Regions from separate parts of the Levilactobacillus parabrevis genome, predicted to be linked through region 2. Evidence: predicted binding sites of a transcription regulator. Region 2 holds the regulator's gene; each other region holds the start of a gene.
The links. The regulator HrcA, encoded in region 2, represses chaperone genes, less so after heat shock. The targets are predictions, from matches to a motif close to TTAGCACTCNNNNNNNNNGAGTGCTAA.
Positions count from the first base shown of each region.

Region 1 (3,284 bases), 690 kb from region 2:
CCAATGATAAGGGGAGATAGCGGACACTGATACCCACTATTTTAGCATATTCTCGAGAGAGACCGAAATTACGATTTAAATAGTGAAAAAAACTTGCAAATTCTTTCACAAGATGAACGGTTATGCTATAATCTATAAGAAAGTTGATTTCACAATCCAGACAATTATTTAAATAAGAGGCTATCGCTTGTGAACGATAGCCAGTTTCTTTGATTAGGAGGTCTCGTTTTTGACAGAACAAAAAATTCCCCGGGCGACCGCCAAGCGCTTGCCCATCTACTACCGTTACCTTAATATTTTACTTGATGCCGACAAAACCCGGGTGTCTTCGACTGAATTGTCCGAAGCCGTTAAGGTCGATTCCGCAACAATTCGTCGGGACTTCTCGTACTTTGGGGCCCTCGGTAAACGGGGCTATGGTTACGACGTTGAAAGTTTGATTAAGTTCTTTAAGAAGATTTTGAATCAGGACCGCTTAACGAGTGTTGCCCTGATTGGGGTCGGAAACTTAGGTCACGCCCTGTTGAACTTCAACTTCCATCAGGACAGCAACGTGCGAATCAGCGCCGCCTTTGACGTGAAGCAAGAGATTGCCAACACAATTCAAAGTGGGGTTCCCATCTATCCGATGACGGATCTACGGACGCAGTTGGAAGAACAACAGATTGAAGTGGCCATTTTGACCGTTCCATCCCAAGTGGCACAAGAGGTAACCGATGAAGCCGTGTCTGGCGGTGTCAAAGGTATCTTGAACTTCACACCACTGCGGATCACCGTGCCAAAGGGTGTCCGTGTCCAAAACGTGGACTTGACCAACGAGCTTCAAACGTTGATCTACTTCCTGGAACACTACAATAATTTAAGTTAATGGTTGAATCGCAGTCCTCATTTGGGGATTGCGATTTTTTTTGATTGTCCTTATCAATTTCGTCTGCGGTTGCCAGGGATTCCGTCACTGTGGGGGCCGCCTGCAGCCAAAGGGCGGGCTTCCAGCTCGGTTTGAAACCTCGCAAGGTTCATGCGAGTTTCCAAACACGTCCCACGCCGTAAGATCGGGAAAGAGCAAGCGCCCGATCTAACGCCGTCGTCACGGTTGGCGCCATCCCTGGTAGCCTCCGACTAAGGTAACTTCAGAACCATCATAGCCCCAAGTGGAGTGGATACTACCATAAGCTATAAGTCGACTAAGATTTTCTGGATTCTGAATAGGCTACTGAAGTTAGATAAGATCAATGATTAGTTTTGAGCGAAGCTAGGATGGGATTTTGCATTTTGAGAACAGAATGTCTAGACTGATCGGCTTACTATTGGGAAATCGTCAGTCTTTTCACTCGATTTGAAGCCTCGAAATTCACGAGTCTTCAGAGTTACCTGTGGTGTAAGCTGGTTCCAGAATAAATTGCCAGTTAACACCGCCCCCGCGGCTGGCTCAGTCAATTTTTAGGATAAAAGCGTATTTAGCCGGAGGAGGCCAGGGATGATGCCAGCCGTGACGGCGGTGTTAGTCCGGGCGCTTGGGCCTTCCCGGTCTTACAGTGCGGGACGTGTTTGGAAACTCACGCGAACTTCGCGAGGTTCTAAACCGAGCTGGAAGCCCGTTTCTTGGCTGGAAGCGGTCCCCACAGCGGCAGAATTCCTGGCAGTCGTAGGCGACAGTTCTCATCTAATGTGAAAAGACATCTAGACCGAAGCAACTGTTATCTGGAAAATGTAAAATTCGCTAAGCCTCTCAGCCACACCGGATAGCGCGTGGTGGGGGTGCTGAATCAAGGAATTTGTTTGTCAAATTCCTTGATTTTTAGAGGGAAAAACCATATATTAGATATTGTTGATTAGCACTTATGTTAGTCAAGTGCTAACAGTGCTAATAAGTAAGTTCATTGGAGGGATTCAAGTGTTAAAACCATTAGGAGACCGCGTCATTTTGGATCAACCAGAAGAAGAAGAAACCACGGTTGGCGGCATTGTGCTCGCAAGTAACGCTCAAGAAAAGCCACAAACGGCAAACGTTGTAGCTGTCGGTGATGGCCGTGTGTTAGACAATGGCGAAAAGGTAGCCCCAGCTGTTAAGGTTGGCGACAAGGTATTGTTTGATAAGTATTCCGGTACCGAAGTTAAGTACCAAGACACGACTTACCTTGTTTTACACGAAAAGGACTTAGTCGCAGTCGTCGACTAATCCAGTTTCCACTTAAGAAGACTATCCAAGATAATTCAAAAATTTTAGTATGAGGTGAATTTTTAAAATGGCTAAAGAATTAAAATTTTCTGAAGACGCCCGGAGCAAGATGCTTGCCGGTGTTGATAAGTTAGCTGATACGGTTAAGACTACCCTTGGACCTAAGGGACGTAACGTCGTTTTGGAACAAAGCTACGGCAACCCAACCATCACGAATGATGGTGTCACGATTGCTAAGTCCATCGAACTCGAAGATCACTTCGAAAACATGGGTGCTAAGTTGGTTTCCGAAGTTGCTTCCAAGACCAACGACATCGCTGGTGATGGGACGACCACTGCCACTGTTTTGACGCAAGCTATCGTCAACGAAGGTATGAAGAACGTGACTGCCGGTGCTAACCCTGTTGGTATCCGTCGCGGGATCGAAAAGGCTACGAAGGCCGCCGTTGATGGGTTACACAAGATGTCCCATGACGTTAAGACCAAGGACGATATCGCCCAAATCGCTTCAATTTCATCTGCTAGCCAAGACACCGGTAAGTTGATTGCCGATGCTATGGAAAAGGTTGGTAACGATGGGGTTATCACGATTGAAGAATCTCGTGGTGTTGATACCAGCTTAGACGTTGTTGAAGGGATGCAATTCGACCGTGGCTACATGTCACAATACATGGTTACCGACAACGACAAGATGGAAGCTAACTTGGACAACCCTTACATCTTAATCACTGACAAGAAGATTGCTAACATTCAAGACATTTTGCCATTACTGCAATCCGTTGTTGAACAAAGCCGTTCACTCTTGATCATTGCCGATGACATCACTGGTGAAGCCTTACCTACCTTGGTTTTGAACAAGATGCGTGGGACCTTTAACGTTGTTGCTGTCAAGGCTCCTGGCTTTGGTGACCGTCGTAAGGCTACCTTGCAAGATATCGCCGTTCTGACTGGTGGGACTGTCATCACCGATGACTTAGGTCTTAACTTGAAGGACACGACGATCGATCAATTGGGTCAAGCACAAAAGGTCAACGTTACCAAGGACAACACCACGGTCGTTGAAGGTGCTGGTGCCAAGGATCAAATCGCTGCCCGGGTTGCTGAA
Region 1 is NZ_CP168688.1:2,000,383-2,003,666, reverse strand. It holds gene ACEPSU_RS09475 (redox-sensing transcriptional repressor Rex) at 230-868, shown strand; gene groES (co-chaperone GroES) at 1,895-2,179, shown strand; gene groL (chaperonin GroEL) at 2,247-3,284, shown strand, end outside.
Region 1: the regulator HrcA is predicted to act here: its motif matches at 1,833-1,859, upstream of groES (co-chaperone GroES).

Region 2 (3,284 bases):
TGACTTCAAGTGTTGTAAGATCATTGCTGAGATTTGTTGTGGCGTGTAATCCTTGCCATCAACGGAAACTTTGTAACCTGCTTCACCCATGTGACTCTTGATGGATGAGATCGTGTTCGGGTTGGTAATTGCTTGCCGCTTGGCAACTTCACCGACTTGCGTTTCACCGTCTTTAAATGCAACAACTGATGGCGTCGTCCGAGCGCCTTCCTTGTTCGCAATAATCTTCGGGGTACTACCTTCAAGAACGGCAACGGCTGAGTTGGTCGTCCCTAAGTCAATTCCGATAATCTTGTTACTTGCCATCAAAAATTCCCTCTTTGTTAGTTTTTTTTAATTTGCTTTATTGTGCAACGACAACCATTGCTGGTCGCAGAACGCGATCTTTCAGTTGGTAACCCTTTTGGAGGACCTTGACGATCGTTTCGGCCGCTTGGCCATCCTCTGCGGGTACTGATTGAACCGCTTGATGCAACGTTGGGTCGAATGTCTTCCCAATGGCTTCAATCTCCGTGACGTGGTTTCGCTTCAGGGCGTCTTCCAAATGATCATAGGTCATCTGAACACCCTTCTTTAGCTGTTGCCCCGCCTCGTCCGCTGCTTCGACTGCTAGAGCGCGCTCCAAGTTATCGATTACGGGGAGCACGTCCTTAGCCAGTTGTTGGCCATCGTACTTGATAAGCGTTGCCTGTTCCTTTTGGAATCGCGCTTGCATGTTTTGGACTTCCGCCTCCGCACGTAAATACTTATCTTCAAAGTCACTGGCCTTGCGCTTGAGTTCATCGACTTCAGCCGCGGTCGCAACCTTCTTAAATAACTTTGGCTTCTTTGGTGCTGCCTTTTCGGCCGATTCAGTCTTTGAATCTGGCTTAGTCGTGGCGGCCTTTGCCGCAGTTTGGTCATCGGTGGACGCTTGTTGCTTGTCAGCCACGATAAAAACCCTCCCTTTCTTTACTCGTCATAAAACCGGTAGTAATCTAATAGTTTCTTCGCGAGCTCTTCACGAAACGCTCCAACGATACCGAGCATCCGAGAATATGGCATCCGCGTGGGTCCCAGAATCGCGATCATCCCCTGACCATGTTGGTCAACGTCATAGGTCGCCGTGATCAGGCTGAAGTTACGCAACGCATCGTTGGTCATTTCATTGCCGATACGCACGGAGATCTTATCGCTAGGTTGCCCCAGCACACTCGCGATGTCATCGGTCTTGTCGATCAATGAATACAAGGACTTCAGTGAGTCAACGTCGCTATCCTGAGAAAAGTTCAGTAGGTTGAGTCGCCCACCAACGTAGAACCGCTCCTGAGCGGCCCGCGTCAGCACATCGCCAAAGATATCCAAGAATCCCTGTGGACTCTGAAGATAGTGTGCGATCTTTGCGGGAATATCAGCCTGCAACTTCCGTAAGACTTCCGGTAAAGTCAGTCCCACCAGTTGGTCATTAATCAAGCGAACCACAGCTTCAAGCTGCTCACCATCAACGTCTCCGGCCACGTCAAACGTCTGGTTCTCCACATCACCACTATCGGTGACGAGAATGGCCATGATTTGCCGTTTGCCTAAAGGCACTAACCGAAAACCACTGAGGCGACTATCCTTTAATTCCGGCTTCAACGTGAACGCCGTGTAACTCGTCAGGTTAGACAGGATCGTCGCGGATTGCGAAATGATTTCGTCAATCTTATGAAAATCGCCACCTAGTGATGACTGAATCACATCGATATCGTTGGGCCGTAATGGATCGGGCTTAACCAGATGATCAACGTAATACCGGTAGCCTTCGACCGAAGGAATTCGGCCGGAAGATGAGTGGGTCTTCTTAATCAGGCCCTGCTCTTCTAAGGCTGCCATCTCGTTACGAATTGTCGCTGAGCTTACGTGGATGGGTAACTGCTTGGCTAATGCCTTGGACCCCACCGGAACACCGGTATTGGTGAAGTCGCGGACAACGGCTCGCAGAATCATCATTTGTCTTTCTGAAAGCATCACAATCACCCCTTTTTTAGCACTCAAACTAATCAAGTGCTAAGACACATATATAATGTAGCAAAACCGGGTTTTGAAGTCAAGAAATCTGGCAGGATTTTTAGCAATCTCTGCAATTAAGTGCTAATTTTTTGGCTTGGCTGTGATGATTGCTTGTAATTCCGCCTGCGGCTGCCAAGGGTTCTGCCTGCTGTGGGGACCGGTGAAAGCCGAAGAACGTCTTTCACCTCGACTTTAAGCCGCGAAATCCACGCGTCTTAAAGCTCGTCCCGCGCTGTAGTCTGACCAAAAACGTCAGACAACACCGCCGTCACGGCCGGCGCCACCCTTGTCCTCCTCCGGCTACGATTGTCGGTGCTATCCACCCATCGGCTGAAAAAATTCAAGCTTTCCTTTACCATCAACTGGTCGTTCACTGCCTACAAGCCGAATTTCAGCTACAATAAACGGGTCTTTTACCTCAAGATACCTGCTAACCAGTCCTCAGCATATCAAAAATTACCCGACTTGCAATTATCTTCTCAAAACAAAAGAGCCCAGATAAAATTATCCGAGCTCTTTATTTATGCTGTAATTAATGGTCTAATCCGCGGCGACCTGAGAGAAATAATCTCTAGTGGCCGTCTCGTCTTTCTTGAGTTGGACGATCAGCCCCTCTGCAGAGTCAAACTTAACTTGTCCCCGCAAACGGTGATGCCACTCAACTTCAACGTTTTCGCCGTAGAGATTCCCCTGATAATCCAGGAGATTCATCTCCACCGTGATTGGCCGGTTATCGCCGAAGGTATCGTTACGGCCCACGGAGATCATGCCGGGATACCAAATGGCCCCAACCTTCAATCGTGCCGTGTAGACCCCAATGCCTGGTAACCATTCATTCTCCGGTGTCAGGACGTTGGCGGTTGGATAGCCGATAGTCCGGCCCCGCGCCTCACCGTGGACAACGACCCCTGTCAACCGGTAAAGATAACCCAAGAGGTCATTAGCCGTATCGACATCACCCGCCTTCATGGCCGAGCGAATCCGCGTCGAACTGATTTTCTCCTGACCACCAGTTTCCTTAGCGACCGTTTCCACCTCAAAACGTCCCTGCGCATAGGCTGGCAACAGATCCATCGTGGCCACGTCTTTCTTACCATAGGTGTGGTCAAAGCCAGCCACCGCCGTCACCGTGTGGAACGCCACCAAGTAATTGTCGACGAACTCCTGAGGTTTCTGGGCAGCAAACTCGCCCGTATAACTGACTAGAAAGACCCGATCTACGCCCATCCGGTCAAACTGTTGGAGCTTACGTT
Region 2 is NZ_CP168688.1:1,315,214-1,318,497, reverse strand. It holds gene dnaK (molecular chaperone DnaK) at 1-306, opposite strand, end outside; gene grpE (nucleotide exchange factor GrpE) at 344-931, opposite strand; gene hrcA (heat-inducible transcriptional repressor HrcA) at 952-1,989, opposite strand; gene ribF (riboflavin biosynthesis protein RibF) at 2,572-3,284, opposite strand, start outside.

Region 3 (3,284 bases), 230 kb from region 2:
CGTATCCTTGAAGGAAACCGTCCGGCCTTGAGAATCAGTCAACCGGCCGTCGTCCAGAATCTGTAAGAACATATTCAAGACGTCGGGGTGGGCCTTTTCAATTTCATCCAACAGAATTAACGTGTATGGATGACGCCGAACCTGCTCGGTAAGTTGGCCAGCTTCTTCGTAGCCAACATAGCCAGGTGGTGACCCGATCAGCTTAGAAATGGAATGCGGCTCCATGTACTCAGACATGTCGAAGCGAACCATGGCGTCCTCGGAACCAAAGAGTTCATTGGCCAATTGCTTGGCTAATTCCGTCTTCCCAACACCGGTCGGGCCGACGAAGAGGAAGGAACCGATTGGCCGACCAGTACCGTTCAATCCGATTCGGTTCCGCCGGATAGCCCGGGCAACCTTGTCGACGGCTTCATTCTGGCCGATGACGTGCTTTTCAAGGTCGGCACCTAAACTCTTAAGTTGGTGTTGTTCCTTGGCTTGCAGTTCACCGACAGGAATGCTGGCCTTTTCTTCCACGATATCTTGCATATCCTTAACCGTAACCTCGGCAGAAGCGTTTTGGTCGGCGTCCTTGGCAGTTTCCTTGGACTTCTCCAACTTCGTGACTTGGTCGCGGTAGTAGGCGGCTTTTTCGTAGTCTTCCTGCTTTAAGGCAGCTTGTTTCTGTGCTTCAGCGGACTTGATCTTTTCATCGATGGCCTTAGGGTCGGCGATGTTGATGGTCAAATTCTTCCGTGAACCGGCCTCATCCAACAAGTCAATGGCCTTGTCAGGTAAGAAGCGGTCTTGGATGTAGCGATCAGACAGGCGAACGGCAGCCTCAATGGCGTCATCGTCGTAGTGAACGTGGTGGTAATCTTCGTATTTCTTTTGAATACCCTTTAAAATCTTAATGGCTTCGTCAGCACTTGGTTCATCGACCGTAACTGGTTGGAACCGCCGTGCTAAGGCTTGGTCCTTTTCAATATCGCGGTATTCACTTAACGTGGTTGCACCGATCAATTGGAAGTCACCACGGGCGAGGGCTGGCTTCAAAACGTTACCAGCATCCATACCGCCTTCGGCATTCCCGGCACCCATGATTTCATGGATTTCATCGATAAATAGGATGATGTCGGGGTTAGCTTGAACCTCTTTCATTAACTGTTGCATGCGTTGCTCGAATTGGCCACGGATACCAGTTCCCTGGACCAAGGACACAACGTCTAAGCGAATAATTTGCTTGTTGGCGAGCTTTTGAGGAACGTTGCCTTCGACAATGCGTTCCGCAAGGCCTTCAACGACCGCCGTCTTCCCAACACCGGCTTCTCCGATCAACACGGGGTTGTTCTTCGTTCGCCGATTCAGGATTTCAATGACTTGTGCCGTTTCTTTGTCCCGGCCAATAACGGGATCGACTTTGCCATCTTTGGCCAACTGGGTGAGGTTTAACCCGTACTGACTGAGTAAGCCATTACCGGAACCGCCCTGGTTGCCAGAAGGTTGGGTTGGTCGACCTTGTCCGGAAGCTTGTTGGAAATTATTAGCTTGGCTGTTGTCGCCGCCTTGCATTGCCCGGAAAATATCATCCAGGTTATTAAAGCCGAATGGATCTTGTGCCATGCGGCCACCTCCATTTCCAGAATCGTTTGATTGTTGCTGTTTCAGCAGCTGGTAACAATTTTGGCATAGGTCAACTTGTTGCCGCTGCCCATTTACACTCATGTAAAGGTGAATCGTTGCTTCATTGCGGTGGCAATTTTGACATAGCATCTTGTCGTCTCCTTTCTTGCCTGGAGTTCTCGTGGAAATTCCACGGGCCTTCGAAAAGTATTTGACCTTTCTTGACCATTGACCACATTATACCGCGTTCATCTGGTCGTGCAAGTATTTTGTTTGCACGATAAATGCGCGGTATTACGGGAAATTTCTAACGAACGCCTTCATTTTAGCACTCTCGACAATAGAATGCTAAAATGAACATTTCAAAATTGAAAAAATTTTTTAAATACTTTGACCGACACGCGTTTGCCCCGTAAGATAGGGGAGAACGCACGCGAAGGGTGATATAATAGTTGTTTGAGATTAGTGGTAAGGCTTGCGTTCTTTGGCTCAGCAGATTGGGCCATTGGGATAACGTACCTGAATAAAGTAGTAAGACTTATAATGGCGGACTTTTTGCTCGCGAACCAGCAGTGCGTTATTTAGTGGTTAAAAGTTATCTTAGCCGGAGGAGGTCAGGGATGTAGCTAGCCGTGGAGGTGGTGTTAACTGGCGTTTTTTGCCAGTTTACAGCACGGGCAATCTTGAAGACACGGGGGCTTCGTGGCTTCAAATTGAGTCGGAAGCCCGTTTCTCAGGCTGGAGCGTCCCCACAGCAAGCGGAATCCCTGGCAGCCGCAGGCGACAATTTTTCACCAGACAAAGAAGAGCGAGGGAGGAAAAAACAGTGGCACGAGACTTTACGGATTTAATGAATCAATTAAAAGATAAGAAAATTGAGCAGTTCGAAGTAACCCCCGAAGACTTCCCGGCATTTCAAAAAGCTTTTATGGCTTACGAAACGCGAAAACGGGTGGTGGGCAAGGCTGAAAAGAACGGCAAACTCATCTATCACTACGATTATGACGCCGGAAATGACGGCGAATAACGATATTTTGATGAAAGCGGTTCATGTATAACTTGTAATTTGTGGCTTACATTGATATTCTTAGTAGGTAGGCGTGACTCGTTGAATGGTTGTTTGGCCAATGCGCAAGGTCAAGGCGAACCGCGTCGGTAAGTAGTCAACCTAAGCTTAAAGGAGATCGATCAATTATGGAAAAACGCGAATTTCATGTAACAGCAGAAACTGGTATCCATGCACGTCCAGCTACTTTATTGGTACAATCAGCAAGTAAGTTTAGCTCTGAAGTTAGCTTACAATACCAAGACAAGTCCGTTAACTTGAAGTCTATCATGGGTGTTATGTCTTTAGGTGTTGGCCAAAACGCTGACATCACCATCACGACTGACGGTGAAGACGAAGCTGATGCAATGACTGCTATTGCTGAAACCATGACTAAAGAGGGTTTGTCTGACTAATGAAGGCGATGCTCAAGGGGATTGCTGCCAGTGACGGGGTGGCTTGCGGTCGGGTCTACCGACTGGATGAGCCAGACCTTCACGTTTCTCAACAGACAATCACTGATCTTGATTACGAATTAAATCGATTCCATCAGGCCCTTGAAGCAACCGTTTCAGAGATTGAGACGATAAAAACTCGTGTAAATAAAAACCTGGGTGCTGACCGTGCCCAGGTT
Region 3 is NZ_CP168688.1:1,080,519-1,083,802, forward strand. It holds gene ACEPSU_RS05145 (ATP-dependent Clp protease ATP-binding subunit) at 1-1,755, opposite strand, end outside; gene ACEPSU_RS05150 (hypothetical protein) at 2,264-2,632, shown strand; gene ACEPSU_RS05155 (phosphocarrier protein HPr) at 2,800-3,066, shown strand; gene ptsP (phosphoenolpyruvate--protein phosphotransferase) at 3,066-3,284, shown strand, end outside.
Region 3: the regulator HrcA is predicted to act here: its motif matches at 1,931-1,957, upstream of ACEPSU_RS05145 (ATP-dependent Clp protease ATP-binding subunit).